DNA from 3 places in the Rhizobium sp. G187 genome. Region 3 is predicted to be linked to each of the others. Evidence: predicted binding sites of a transcription regulator. Region 3 holds the regulator's gene; each other region holds the start of a gene.
The links. The regulator LexA, encoded in region 3, represses DNA repair genes until DNA is damaged. The targets are predictions, from matches to a motif close to TGTTCNNNNTGTGTTCNG.
Positions count from the first base shown of each region.

Region 1: the regulator LexA is predicted to act here: its motif matches at 2,080-2,097, upstream of ACSV9I_RS01435 (ATP-dependent helicase).
Region 2: the regulator LexA is predicted to act here: its motif matches at 2,031-2,048, upstream of ACSV9I_RS14250 (ImuA family protein).

Region 1 covers NZ_JBPUGM010000001.1:309,560-314,388, forward strand. Annotated here, with positions in the region: gene ACSV9I_RS01435 (ATP-dependent helicase) at 1-2,037, opposite strand, end outside; gene ACSV9I_RS01440 (efflux RND transporter periplasmic adaptor subunit) at 2,317-3,573, shown strand; gene ACSV9I_RS01445 (efflux RND transporter permease subunit) at 3,570-4,829, shown strand, end outside.
Region 2 covers NZ_JBPUGM010000004.1:371,776-376,604, forward strand. Annotated here, with positions in the region: gene ftrA (transcriptional regulator FtrA) at 1-558, shown strand, start outside; gene ACSV9I_RS14240 (SDR family oxidoreductase) at 567-1,316, opposite strand; gene ACSV9I_RS14245 (metallopeptidase family protein) at 1,466-1,909, opposite strand; gene ACSV9I_RS14250 (ImuA family protein) at 2,068-3,030, shown strand; gene ACSV9I_RS14255 (DNA polymerase Y family protein) at 3,071-4,504, shown strand; gene ACSV9I_RS14260 (error-prone DNA polymerase) at 4,536-4,829, shown strand, end outside.
Region 3 covers NZ_JBPUGM010000001.1:742,224-747,052, reverse strand. Annotated here, with positions in the region: gene ACSV9I_RS03525 (ComEC/Rec2 family competence protein) at 297-2,660, shown strand; gene lexA (transcriptional repressor LexA) at 2,690-3,403, opposite strand; gene ACSV9I_RS03515 (DUF1003 domain-containing protein) at 3,582-4,133, shown strand; gene ACSV9I_RS03510 (VOC family protein) at 4,147-4,829, shown strand, end outside.

The DNA.
Region 1 (4,829 bases), 430 kb from region 3:
GCGCGACGGCATGGTTGACTGCCACAGGCCGTGGATGCGGCGGTTCGAGACAAACCAGATATGGCAGCGGCGCTTGGCGCGGGTGATGCCGACATAGGCGAGGCGGCGTTCCTCTTCGAGGCCAGACCGGCCGCCTTCGTCGAGCGCGCGCTGATGCGGAAACAGGCCTTCTTCCCAACCGGGTAGGAAAACTGTTTCGAATTCCAGACCCTTGGCGGAATGCAGTGTCATGATCGAGACGGCGTCGAGGTTCTCGTTGGTCTCGGCATCCATCACGAGCGAGACGTGTTCGAGGAAGCCGCGCAGGCTTTCGAAGGCTTCCATCGAGCGGATGAGTTCCTTCAGGTTCTCAAGCCGCCCCGGCGCTTCTGCGGATTTGTCATTCTGCCACATCGCGGTGTAGCCGCTCTCATCGAGAATCTGCTCGGCAAGTTCGGTATGCGGTGTGTTCTCCAGCAGGGATTGCCAGCGACGGAAATCGGTGACGACATCGAAAAGCGCCTTGCGGGCTTTCGGCTTCAATTCGTCGGTCTCGATGATGTCGCCCGCTGCCGCGAGCATCGGGATGTCGCGCGCCCGGGCATAGTCGTGCAGATTGCGGATCGTCGTGTCGCCGAGGCCGCGCTTCGGCGTGTTGACGATGCGCTCGAAAGCGAGGTCGTCGGCTGGCTGACAGACGAGCCGGAAATAAGCCATGGCGTCGCGGATTTCGAGCCGCTCATAGAAGCGCGGGCCGCCGATGACGCGGTAGTTCAGGCCAAGCGTGACAAAGCGATCTTCGAACTCGCGCATCTGGAAGGAGGCGCGCACAAGGATCGCCATGTTGTTTAGCGGATGCTGGTTGCGCTGCAGCTGCTCGATTTCCTCGCCGACGGCACGGGCTTCCTCTTCCGAATCCCAAGCGGCGTGAACCACGACCTTCTCGTCATTCGGGTCGACACGGTCGGTGAAAAGCGTTTTGCCGAGGCGGCCTTCATTATGGGCAATCAGATGGCCGGCAGCGCCGAGGATATGTTCGGTCGAGCGATAATTGCGCTCGAGTTTGATGACCCTTGCGCCGGGGAAGTCCTTGTCGAAACGCAGGATGTTGTCGACTTCCGCGCCACGCCAGCCATAGATCGACTGGTCGTCGTCGCCGACGCAGCAGACATTCTGTGCGACGCCCGGCGGACGCTGGGCAAGCAGCCGCAGCCACATGTACTGAGCGGTGTTGGTGTCCTGATACTCGTCGACCAGGATGTATTTGAACCGCTGGTGATATTCCTTCAGGAGATCCGGATTGGCCTTGAACATGCGGATCGGATGCAGAAGAAGGTCACCGAAATCACAGGCATTCAGCGTCTTCAATCGGTTCTGGTAAGCGGCATAGAGTTCGCGTCCCTTGCCGTTTGCGAAGGCACGGGCATCACCCTCGGGGATTTGCGCCGGGTCCAGGCCCTTGTTCTTCCACCCGTCGATCATGCCGGCGAACTGCTTGGCCGGCCAGCGCTTGTCGTCGATGCCTTCGGCCTGGATCAACTGTTTGATCAGCCGGACAACGTCATCCGTATCGAGAATCGTAAAATCCGACGACAGGCCGACCAGTTCTGCATGGCGGCGCAGCAGCTTGACGCCGATCGAGTGGAATGTGCCGAGCCAGGGCATGCCCTCCACCTGTCCGCCGACGAGGAGGCCAATGCGCTCCTTCATCTCGCGTGCCGCCTTGTTGGTGAAGGTGACGGCGAGGATCTGACTCGGGAAGGCGCTGTTGGTTGCCAAAATATGCGCGATGCGGGTGGTGAGAACGCGTGTCTTGCCTGTGCCGGCGCCTGCCAGCACGAGGACGGGACCGTCGACGGTCTCCACGGCCTCACGTTGCTCGGGGTTCAGGCCGGACAGATAGTCGGGTGCGCGTGCCTGATCGCGAGCCGCCATGGCGCGCGCCGCAATTCCAAGACCACCCCCTGCTGCCGGTGGGGCAGGCGCAGGTTCGATGCTCTTCTTGCGTGGTGCCGGCTCTTCGTCGAAGAAGGGAATGTCGTCAAAACCGTTACTCATGCGGCCCAATGTAGTGATTCGGGTCGGAAAGGCCAGTGCGGGCGTTCTGGTTTTATTCCCGTCCACTGCTGATGTGCCATTTTTCTCGCGACCTTGCTGGCCGCATGCTATCGTTTGCCGTCTCCCACTTGCGACCTTGGGAAGGTATGAGGCTGTTGATCACGGCGGCGTGAAATCGCGTGATATTACAAATCAGTAAGCTTGCATTCCATACATTGCCTTTGAGGTGCAACGCACAATACTTGTCTCCAAACGTTTTATGACCGACCGGAGCCCAGCATGCCCTTCTGGAAGCAACTTGCCACGACCTGTCTTCTTCTGCTGGTTGCCCTTGCCGGATGGATCTGGCTTTCCCCCGAAGCGGCCCGGACGCTTGTTCAGATGGGCGCGCCGGAGCGTGTCGTGTCGATGCTGTCTGGTCCGTTGAATGCCGAGGGCAGTGATGCGCAGCCCAAGCGTGGGGCTGGTGCCCCTGCAGGTGCCCAGGGTGATGGACAGGGCCAGGCCCGCGGTGCTGGGCAAGGGGCAGGTCAAGGAGCAGGCCAAGGTGGAGGGCAGCGGCGCGGCAATCAGTCGATCCTGATTGCTGCCGAACGTGTTTCCATGGGGGTGGTCAATGACCGACTGAGTGCGATCGGTGACGGTGTGGCGATGGCCGCCGTGACGGTCATGCCGCAGGCTTCGGGCACCATTTCGGAGATTTTGGTCGGTTCCGGCAAGCGGGTGGCAAAGGGCGACGTGATCGCCCGACTGGACAGTGAAGAGCAGGTGATCTTGCGTGATCAGGCGGCCGTTGCCCTGCGCAGCGCCACGGAACGCGCGGAATCCTATCGCAACCTGCGGAGCTTTTCGCGCCTTGAGGTGCTGGACGCCGAGATTGCCGAGGAGCAAGCGCAACTGCAGCTGACCACGGCCGAGTTGAACCTCAAGCGTCGTCAGATTGCAGCGCCGATCGACGGTGTCATCGGGATTGTCGCGGTCAATGTCGGTGACAATGTTACCACTTCAACCTCCATCGTATCCCTAGATGACCGCTCGCAGTTGCTCGTCGATTTCTGGGCGCCGGAACGGTTCGCCACGGCACTGCGACCGGGTCTCCAGGTGGAGGCCACGTCGGTTTCGCGTCCCGGGCAGGTGTTCTCCGGTGCAATTGACGCCGTCGACAGCCGTGTCGATCCGGCAAGCCGCACCATGCGCGTCAGGGCACGGATCGACAACGCCGATGACATGTTGCGGGCCGGCATGTCGTTTGGTGTCAGCATGCGCTTCGAGGGGGATCGCTACCCGTCCGTTAATCCTCTGGCTGTGCAGTGGGACGGTGAGGGCGCCTTCGTCTGGCAGGTCGTCGAGGAAAAGTCGGTGAAGACGCGCGTTCGGATTATCCAGCGCAATTCAGACCAGGTTCTTGTCGATGCGCCGCTGAAAGAAGGCGATCTGGTGGCGGTGGAAGGCCTGCAGCGCGTGCGCGAAAACGGCCCAGTCAACGTCGCCAATGCTGAAGAGCTGAAATCTACTGCGGAGGTTGCCGTCCGATGAGCACGAGCGAATTGCCCCCGTCTGACGGATCGCGCAGTTTTACTGCGACCTTCATTCGCCGGCCGGTGCTGGCGGCGGTGCTCAACACGCTTCTGGTCGTTGCCGGTCTGGCGGCGCTTGCCGGCGTCGAAGTCCGCGAATTGCCGGATGTCGACCAGCCGGTGATTTCGGTCAGTGTCGATTATGACGGCGCCTCGGCCCAAACCATGGACCAGGAGGTGACAACCGTCATCGAAGGTGCACTCGCCCGTGTCAGCGGGTTGAAGTCGATGTCGTCGCGTTCGCAGTTCGGCTCAAGTCGGACCACGCTCGAATTCAACGACAGTGTCGATCTCGCCGTTGCTGCAAACGATGTGCGCGATGCGCTTGGCAGGGTAACCAACAGCTTGCCTGACGATGCCGAGGAACCGCGCATTGTGAAGGCCGACTCCGATGCGCAGCCGATCATGCGTCTGTCGGTGACCTCCTCGTCGCTGAGCATGGAAGACCTGACTGATTTTGTCGACAACGAGATTGCAGACCGCTTTGCTGCCGTCGAGGGGGTGGCAGACGTCCAGATCTACGGCGACCAGGAGAAGGTCTTCCGCATCGACGTCAATCAGGCGGCGCTTGCAAGCCGCGGCTTGAATGTCGCGGACCTCTCCGATGCTTTGCAATCTGCATCGCTCGATGTGCCGGCTGGCTCCCTCGAATCGATGACGCAGGACATTGTGGTGCGTGCCACCGCAAGCCTTTCCACGATCGAGGATTTCGAAAACGTACTGATCGGCGATCGCGTGCGTTTGCGCGACGTTGCCACGATCACACTTGGCCCGGACGATGGGTCGACGTCGCTTCGGTCCAACTCCGTTCAGGGTGTTGGCCTCGGCATTTTGCGCCAGGCGCAGTCAAACACGCTCAGCATCTCTGCGGGTGTGACCGCCGCCGTCGAGGAGTTAAAAGGCGTGCTGCCCGAGGGCACCCGCATCGTCATCAGCAGCGATGATGCCGTGTTTATCCAAGGGGCACTGCACGAAGTCGAACTTGCGCTTTTGCTGTCGGCTGCCATCGTCGTCGTGGTTCTCTATCTTTTCCTGCGCGATTGGCGCGCCACGCTGATCCCGGCCCTTACCATGCCTGTTGCGCTGATCGGTACATTGGCGGCGATCCATGTCGCCGGCTTCTCGATCAATATCCTGACATTGCTGGCGATCGTTTTGGCGACGGGCCTCGTCGTCGACGATGCGATTGTCGTTCTGGAAAACATTGTGCGAAGA
Region 2 (4,829 bases), on a different contig from region 3:
AGCCGCTTCCCTCTGATCAAGCTCGATCCGGACGTGCTCTATGTCGATGAAGGGCAGGTGATGACCGCCGCCGGCAGTGCAGCCGGCATCGATCTTTGTCTCCATGTCGTGCGCCGTGATTTCGGCGCAGAAGCCGCCAACAGCGTTGCCCGCCGCCTCGTCGTGCCGCCGCATCGCGAGGGTGGCCAGGCCCAGTTCATCATCAAACCCGTACCGCAGGAGCGTGAAGGCCAGCGCCTCGCGCCCCTTATCGACTGGATCGATGGCAATCTTGATCGGGAAGTAACGCTTGCCGAAATGGCCGCGCGCGCCGGCATGAGCACGCGCAGCTTCCAACGCAAGTTCAAGGACTTGACCGGCTCTGCCCCGGGCGAATTCCTGCTCGCCCGCCGCCTGCGCCACGCTTGCGATCTGCTGGAGCGCCAGGCAGACCTGTCACTCGATGACATCGCACTTGCCGCAGGCTTCGGCACGCCGGCGACGCTCCGCCACCACTTCCGTACCCGGCTTGCCACCAGCCCCGCCGCCTATCGCGCGCGCTTCGGCCATGCAGCCTGAGCCCGGCCTCACTTCACCGCCGCATTGCCGCCATCGGCATAGAGTGCCGAACCGGCAACAAAACTCCCCATTGGCCCGGCCAGGAACAGTGCAGCCGCCGCGATCTCTTCCGGCTGCGCAATCCGCTTCAGCGCATGCAAGGACGCAGCCCAGTCCTTCTGCGTCTGGTCGCCTGCCATCGCCGTATCGGTCCCTCCCGGCAGGAGCGCATTGGCCCGAATGCCTTCGGCGCCGTAATCGGCGGTGATACCCTTCACCAGCCCCATCAACCCGGCTTTCGCCGCACCATAGGCAGCCATGCCTGGCAAGCCGACGCTGGTGCCGACGAAGCTGGAAACGAAGACGAGCGCACCGCCACCACTCGCCTGCATGGCGGGGATCTGTGCCCGAGCCGCCAGAAAGGCACAAGTGAGGTTGCCATCGACCACGGACTGCCACTCCGCAGGGTCCAGTGTGGCAAGGGGGCCGATCCGTCCGACAGTGCCGGCATTGTTGATCGCAATATCGAACCGGCCGAAGGCTTCGAGAGCCGTGTCCACCAGCCGCCGATGCGTGTCTGCCTGGCGAACATCGCCGGCGACCGCCTGGACGGTGCCGCCGTTTGCCCGGATATCCGTAGCAACCCGGTCGAGCGCTTCCGCCCGCCGAGCATTGATGACGACGGCTGCACCTTCGCGCGCAAAGAGCACGGCCGTCGCACGCCCAATGCCAGAAGACGCGCCGGTGATGATGGCAACCTTGCCCTGAAGACTGTTCATGATGATGACCTCCTGTTTCAGGAGGCCAGACATAGAGAGGCGCAAGGGTGTCGCGACACCCGTTTCTTGTTTGCACCAGACAAAGGGCAATGGATGAGTTGAGGCAGGTGGAACGTGGAAAGGCGGTTCTTGCGGCCTTCGAGGCAATTTCACCGCTCGGCGGCAGCCGCCTCGTCAGCGCTTTCCTCGATGCGCTCCATGTCGTCGTCCGACAGACCGAAATGGTGGCCGATTTCATGGATCAGCACATGGGTGATGATGTCGCCCAGTGTCTCCTCGTTTTCCGCCCAATAATCGAGGATCGGCCGCCGGTAGAGAATGATGCGGTTCGGCATCATCCCGGTTTCCATGGTGAAACGCTCGGAAATGCCGCGGCCTTCGAACAGCCCCAGCAGATCGAAAGGCGTTTCGAGCGCCATGTCTTCGAAGACTTCATCGGTCGGAAAATCGGTGATCTCGATGATGAGATCCTTACTCAGGTCGCGAAATTCCTGCGGCAGCCGGCCATAGGCCTCGATCGCCAGCGACTCGAACGTGCTGATCGTCGGCGCGTGCCGTTCCTGCCAATCCTCACTCTGGTCTATGCGGGCCATGGGTACTCCTTACTGCCGCACATATAGGGGTTTTGCGTCATCATTTCGAGAGTGAATTCAACGAAGGAATAAATTCTTATCTCCACCCCCGTTGACTCTTTTCGCCAGCTCTGGAATCCATAGGAACAAATAAGGAACATCTGAGCAAGGAGAACGTCATGGGCCAGCGCCCTTCGGCGACGGAAGAGCTTTTTGCCCTCAGGCAGGCAGTTGCCCGCATCGAGGGAAAGCCCGACCATGCCGCGCGCCTGGCTGCAATGGCGGCAGGCGCGCAAGACGAACGCGCACACACCGCAACCGGCATGGCCGGAAGCGATGCAGCCTCCGTTTTCGCGCCGCTGGCCACCGAACTCACGGCACGGGGAGCGATGGTCGAACTGCGCGGCGAACGGCTGCAGCAGGCGGGCGCAGTGACCGGGCTTGGTCTGTCTCTGGCCTTGATGCCGGCATCCCCAGCAGAGGTTGGGGAAGCTGCGGACAATCGCAGCGCGCCACGTCATCTGCTCTTCATCGCCGATCCGCATGTCGTGCGCGAGGCGGGCCGTGCCTATGCGCCGGGATTGACCGATTACGGCCTCGCCCCCGCCCAACTCGTGCATGCCCTGCCACGTCGTATCGAAGATGCCTTGTGGCTCACCGAGGCGGCCCTGTCCTCGCGCGCCTTTGCCGCCGTGCTGCTTGAAGTGCACGGCAACCCGAAGAAATTCGGCCTGACCGAAAGCCGGCGCCTCAGCCTCAAGGCACGCGGCACCGGTGGCAGGCTGTTGATCCTGCGTCAGGCAGGCGAGGAGGAGGCATCGAGCGCCGCCCTTCGCCTGTCTGTCGAACCCGCGCCGGCGGTGGCGCGGTCTCTCGCCGACGGGTCCCTGCTGGGCGGCAGCATCGGGAACCCCGTCTTTCGCATCCGTGTCGAAAAATCCCGCATGCCGGGCCGGACCGACCTCATTCTGGAGTGGACACCCCATGACCGCCGCCTTCGCGCCATCGCTTCTCACCCAACATCCGGCCTCGGATCGCCGTATTCTGTCCCTCTGGCTTCCGAGGCTGTCGACGGATCGCATCGCCCGCCGCCGCTGGGGTCTGTCCTGGCGTTTGGACCGGTCCTCGACCACGCCTCCTGAGCGCCCGCCGCTGGCCTGTGCCGGCCGCTCAGCCAATACGATGCGCCTGACCGCCCTTGATGAAGCAGCAGAAGGCTTTGGTCTGCGTGTGGGCCAGGGCCTGGCCGAGGCCCGGGCAATCTGTGCAGGCCTCGATGTTCTGGAGGCAGATCCCGCCGCTGATCGAAGCTTTCTCGATGCGATTGCCGACTGGTGTGATCGCTATACGCCGCTCGTTGCCCTCGATGGCGAGGATGGTCTGCTGCTGGATATCAGCGGCTGCGCCCATCTCTTCGGTGGCGAGGCGAAACTCGTCGAGGATCTGGACCAGCGCCTCACCGCCTTCGGCCTTGCCGTGCACATCTCGGTCGCCTCGACGCCAGGCCTTGCCCGCGCCTGCAGCCGCTTCGGCGGTCCCACGCTGGTCTCCCCGCCCGACGCTATCCGGGTTCTGTCACCCCTGCCGGTCGCGGCCCTGCGCCTTGATGCGGGCACGCTGGCCAATCTTGCACGCGTCGGGTTAAAGACGGTGGGCGACCTGATCGCTGCGCCGCGTCCGCCGATCACCCGCCGTTTCGGCCCGGTCCCGATCCTGCGCCTCGATCAGGCGCTCGGCCACGAAGGCGAGCCGATTTCGCCGCGCCGCATGCTGCCGCTCCTCTCGGCCGAACGGCGGCTGGCCGAACCGATTGTCAGCGAAGACCATGTGCTCGACCTTGCCGGCCGTCTCGCCGGCGGCCTGAAGACCGCGCTCGAAGCCCGCGGCGAGGGCGGTCGCCTGTTCGAACTCCTGGTGTTCCGCGTCGACGGTCGTGTCTTCCGCATCGAGGTTGGGGCCTCCGCTCCCTTGCGCGATCCCGCCCGCATCCGCGCGCTTTTCCGCGAACGCCTTGGCGTGCTCGCCGACGAACTCGATGCCGGCTTCGGTTATGAATTGCTGCGGTTGAACGTGCTCCTCAGCGAAGCCTTCGATATCCGGCAGGCAGCCCTTGCCGAAGACGAGGGCGCCGAGGCAAGCGAGCTTCTCACCCGCTTCCTTGATCAGGTGACTGCCCGCCTCGGCGAGCGCGCCTTGCGTCTGCCGGTACCACTTGCCAGCCACTGGCCGGACCGTGCCGCAACCCATGCCCCCCTCACCGATGGCCTCAAGGCGCTCGGCCGTGCTCTGGTCGGCACGCGCGACATAGCCTCGCCCAGGCGCAGTCCGCGCCCCATTCGCCTGCTCGACCGACCGGAAGAGGTCGAGGTCATGTCATCGGTGCCTGACGGCCCACCGGCCAGTTTCCGCTGGCGCCGCGTCCAGCGCCGCATCGCCCGTGCCGAGGGGCCGGAACGCCTAGCGCCGGAATGGTGGACGGATGGCGAGGATGCGCCACCGCGCGATTATTTCCGCATCGAGGACACGGCAGGCCAGCGTTTCTGGCTCTATCGCGAAGGCCTGTTCGAGCGCCGCACCGTCAACCCGACCTGGTTCCTCCAGGGTTTCTTCTCCTGAGGCGGGCATGAACACTCCGTCCGGAGGGCTGTTGAAAGGCCCCACAAACCCGCAGGGCTTTTTCGAGATCGGGCTGAAAAGCAATTTCTCCTTTCTCGACGGCGCCTCGCATGCCGAGGAACTCGTCCAGCAAGCCTTGGCGCTCGGTCTCGACGGGATCGGCCTTGCTGATGTCAACACTGTCGCCGGCGTCGTGCGCCTGCATGCATCCGCCAAGCTGAACGGGCTTGAATTTCGCCCCGGCGCCCGCCTCGTCTTTGCCGACGATACGCCGGAGCTTCTGGCCTATCCCATGGATCGCAAGGGCTGGGGTAATCTCTGCCGC
Region 3 (4,829 bases):
AAATTGTGCATCGCGAAATCGGCAACAATCGAACCGATCGGTTCGAGGAAGTAAACGCCTCAAAGGTTGCTCTGCGTTGCAAATTCCGCACGCTTTGATTGTTTTTCGGAATGTCTTATGGTCTGGGCGCGGGCGCAGTTGTCGACCCGGCGGGGGCGCGCCGAATGGTGGATTTGGCGAACAGAACGAAAGAGATTTCGGGGGCGGAGCCGGGGCCGTTTAAGACGGCACCGAAAGAGCGCTCAATTGATCGCACCGTCGAAATTTTTGCACGATCGGTACGGTGGTATCCTCCGCTGCGCCATCGCCTGAATCATCTGAACGTCGCCATCGTAACCGCTCTGCAGGAAGAGGCACGCCACGGCCATCTCTTTCTCTTCGTTCCAGTCTGGCTGGGCCTTGGGGCGGTAATCTGGTTCCTGGCACCCGCGCCGCCGTCAACCGTAATGCTTTCAGCGCTGCTGGCTGTGTGCCTTTGCGGAGCGATCGTCCGGCGGGCATCGGAACTGCATAGGGCCATGTTCTTGTCCCTTGCCCTGATGGCGGCCGGCATGCTGCTCGCAGGCTGGGAGACCCATCGTGCTGGCACCACGATCCTCGATCAACCGGTGGTGACGATTGCAACAGGTATCGTCGAGCGGCGGGAGGCGGGATCCGGCGCTGAATGGCGCTATGTCGTCCGACTGACGGCAACGGCCGAGCCGACAATTCGCCGCCGGCCAGAGCGCGTGTCGCTGCTGGCCCGCAGCCGGCATGAGCCGGTGGCCATCGGCGCTGTCATCACTGGACGCGTGCGGCTATCGCCGCCTTCGGGGCCTGCTTTGCCGGGCATGAATGACTTTGCCTTCCAGAGCTACTACGCAGGCATTGGTGCGGTCGGCTTCTTTCTCGGACCGCCAGCATCGGCGGGTCTTGATCCCGAGGCTCGCAACGGGTGGTTACAACGATTCGACAAGGCGCTCTTTTCCTTCCGTGATCGGATCTCCAGCCGAATCCGTGATGTCCTGCCGGGCGATACCGGCGCTTTTGCTGCCTCCATCATCACGGGCGAGCGCCGTTCCATGTCACCCGAGGCGACCGAGGCGCTACGGGTGTCCGGACTTGCCCATATCACGGCGATTTCCGGACTGAACATGGCGCTCGCCGCGGGCATTTTCTTCGTAGGGCTTCGCGCCACCCTCAGCCTTTTGCCGGTCATAGCCCAACGGGTTCCAATCAAGAAACTGGCGGCTGGCGGCGCCCTTGTCGCAACGACGGGCTATGTGTTGATCTCCGGTTATCAGATCTCGGCCCTGAGAGCCTATCTGATGACGGCCATCATGCTGACAGCCGTCCTCCTCGATCGACCAGCGATCAGCCTACGCAATTTCGCACTGGCGGCCATCGGGATGTTGGTTGTTCAGCCGTCATCGGTGATGGGGCCAAGTTTCCAGATGTCTTTTGCTGCGACTGCAGCCCTGATCGCCGGTTACGCCGGATGGACGGCAAAGCCGCCGCCGCTCCTGCCCAGGGGCAGATCTTTGCCGGCGCGATTCGTGGCGGCTGCCGGAAAGTTTGCGGGCGGTACACTTGCGACATCCCTGATCGGTGGCATGGCCACCGCCATTTTCTCAATTTCGCATTTTCATCGTCTCTCGACCCATGGACTTGAGGCCAATCTTGCCGCCATGCCCCTGATTTCGGTTGTGGTGATGCCGGCCGGTTTCGTCGCCATGCTGCTGATGCCATTTGGCCTCGATGCACCTTTTCTTTGGGTGATGGGGGCGGGGCTGGATCTTGTTATGGTCGTGGCGCACACCGTCGCTGCCTGGGGCGATGGTTATGTCTTCCCGCGCCAGCCGGCCTGGTTTATTGCCGGAACCGTTCTTGGCCTGCTGCTCTTGACCTTGCTGCGCACGCGGCTCCGCCTCGTCGGCGCATGCCTGTTCATCGTGACGGCGGCTCTGGCGTGGTTGGCGCCCCTTGAAAAGCCTTCCAATCTTTTTGTCAGCGAAGACGGCCGCCTCGTCGCCTTCTTTGTCGATACGGACCGCGGCATCCTCGCCACCAATAAAAAGAAGCCGCCAGCTTTCCTCTTCGATCAATGGCGCCCGGTTCTCGACGTTGACACAGTGGCCGTCCCGATCGAGGCAGACGTTCCGCCGTTGCCTGAGCGAGCGGCTTGGAGCCCGGATACCGTGCAAAGCGGGGACGTCAAAGATTCTTCACGACAAGGTCCGCCACGGCAAGAATTGAGCGATACCGATCAAAGAGAGGCAGCGAAGATCTTTACGGAACTGGTGCGCAAGGCGACGCCGAAGGCATTCACCTGCCTGAAAGGCGCCTGCGTGGCAAAGTTTAGCACCCGGACACTCATGACCCTCGATCGGCCGGATCTCCTCGGCGCAGCGTGCGACACCGCCGACATCGTTATCCTAGCCTCGCGAAGTCGTATGTCCCAATGCCGGTCCGGCACTATCCTCTTCACGGAGAGCACCCTGCGCATGAGTGGCGCGCTAGAAATAGAAATCGCACCGGGACGCGGAAAGAAAAGTTCGATCCAAGTGCGCGCGGCCTTCGACGGCCTGCCGCGCCCCTGGACTGCACATCGCCTCTACGACTGGCGTACAGGTGAGAGCGCAGACAAGCATGATAGTGCGACCATGGCCGGCATACGATGAGCACCGAAGCCGACCATAAGAGGCTGTCCTCAGTGATAGCGGCGGATCAGCCCAACCAGCTTGCCCTGAATCTTCACCCTGTCTGGGCCGAAGATTCGGGTTTCATAGGCTGGGTTCGCGGCTTCAAGCGCAATAGAGGCACCCCGACGGCGGAAGCGCTTCAATGTTGCTTCTTCGTCATCAACCAGGGCGACGACAATGTCGCCGGGATTTGCATTGGACGCATTTCGAATGATGACCGTATCACCGTCGAGAATGCCGGCATCGATCATCGAGTCGCCTTTGACCTCGAGAGCGTAGTGCTCGCCCGAGCCGATCATTTCATGGGGCACTGAGATGTCATGGGTGTTGTTCTGAATGGCTGAAATCGGAACGCCCGCTGCAATCCGCCCCATGACTGGTACAGTAACCGATGGGCTGCGCTCTTCACTCGGTGCCTTGACGACCGAAGGGGCAGGCGGCTTGCCGAGACTGCCCTCAATGACGCTTGGCGAAAAGCCACGGCGTGGCTGCAGGCTCTGCGTATAGGCCTCGGGCAACTTTATAACTTCGAGGGCTCGCGCCCTATTCGGCAGCCTGCGGATAAAGCCGCGTTCTTCAAGTGCCGTGATCAGTCGGTGAATGCCTGATTTCGAGGCGAGATCCAGCGCATCCTTCATTTCGTCGAAGGAGGGCGGAACGCCCGATTCTTTCATCCGCTCATGGATGAAAAGAAGCAGTTCCTGTTGCTTTCGCGTCAGCATATCCGATGCCTCATCAATGAAACAAATCCAGAACGGACCCTATATGTTCCATTTGTGTTCCGCAAGTGGATAAATTTCCGTGAAGATCACAGCAGAAAATGCGATAGGCGGGGGAAGGTGGGTTTTTGCACCGAGATTGGTGTATTGAATGCCGCCGGCGAGAGGAAAAGGGTTGGCGATGCTAAAGGAGATCGAGCGGACATTGCTCGGCAAGCGTGAGTCGGATCTTACATCTTCGGAGAAGCGCGTTCTCGCGCGCGCCCTCGAACGTCGTGTCGTATCGACAGATGCAAGTCAGGAATTCCAGGCGGATGCGACAACCGGTCAGAGACTGGCCGACTCGATCGCCCGGATCGGCGGCTCCTGGGCCTTCATCATCGGCTTTTTCCTGTTTCTGACAGGCTGGACCGTTACCAACACCGTTCTGCTGGCCAGCAATGCACTCGATCCTTATCCCTTCATTTTTCTCAATCTCATCTTGTCCATGCTGGCTGCCATTCAGGCGCCAATCATTATGATGAGCCAGAACCGGCAGGCCGAGCGCGATCGTTTCATGGCTGCCAAGGATTATGAGATCAACCTAAAGGCTGAAATCGAGGTGCTGGCGCTCCATCACAAAATCGATGAGCAGGTTCTGACGGAGTTGCGCGAGGCACGGCGCGAGCTCGCCGAATTGCATCACGTCATCAGTGCACTTTCGAATCCGACCACCAACACTCCGCAATCCTGAGCAGGAGCTGGACATGATTGAAGATAGTCAAGCATCACGCGCCATCGACCATCTGGTGCTGCCGGTTGGATCTCTTGATCAGGCAAGGGCTCGGCTGTCCGCGCTCGGTTTTACCGTGGCGAGCGATGCGCGCCATCCCTTTGGCACCGAAAACGCCTGTGTCTTCTTCACCGACGATACCTATCTTGAGCCCTTGGCGGTCGGTAGCCGCGAGGATTGCGAGGTCGCGGCAAAAGGCGGCAATGTGTTCGTTGCCCGTCATCTTGCCTTTCGGTTCCGTCGTGATGAGGGTTTGTCGGCCGTTGTCGTCAAGTCTGATGGTGCCGAAACGGATCACAAGCGTTTCGTCGAAGAGGGCATGAGTGCGGGTGAGGTGCTTCAGTTCTCGCGGACCTTTCGGTTTCCCGACGGGCGAACTGCGGATGGCACGTTTCGTCTCGCCTTCGCCGCCGATCTGCGCGCGCCGGACTTCTTCGCCTTTGCCTGTCAGCGGGTGAATGTCTTGCCGGTGGATCGCGGGTTGCTAGCAGTCCATCCGAATGCGTCAATCGGCTTGGCGCGTGTGGTTCTCGTTGAAGATAATCCGAGCGACTTCCAGTATCTGTTCGAAACGGTTTTGGCGCAGCGCGACGTCACGGCCCATTCCTTCGGTCTGTCGATCCAGAGTGGCAATGCGGTGGTCGAGGTGCTGACGCC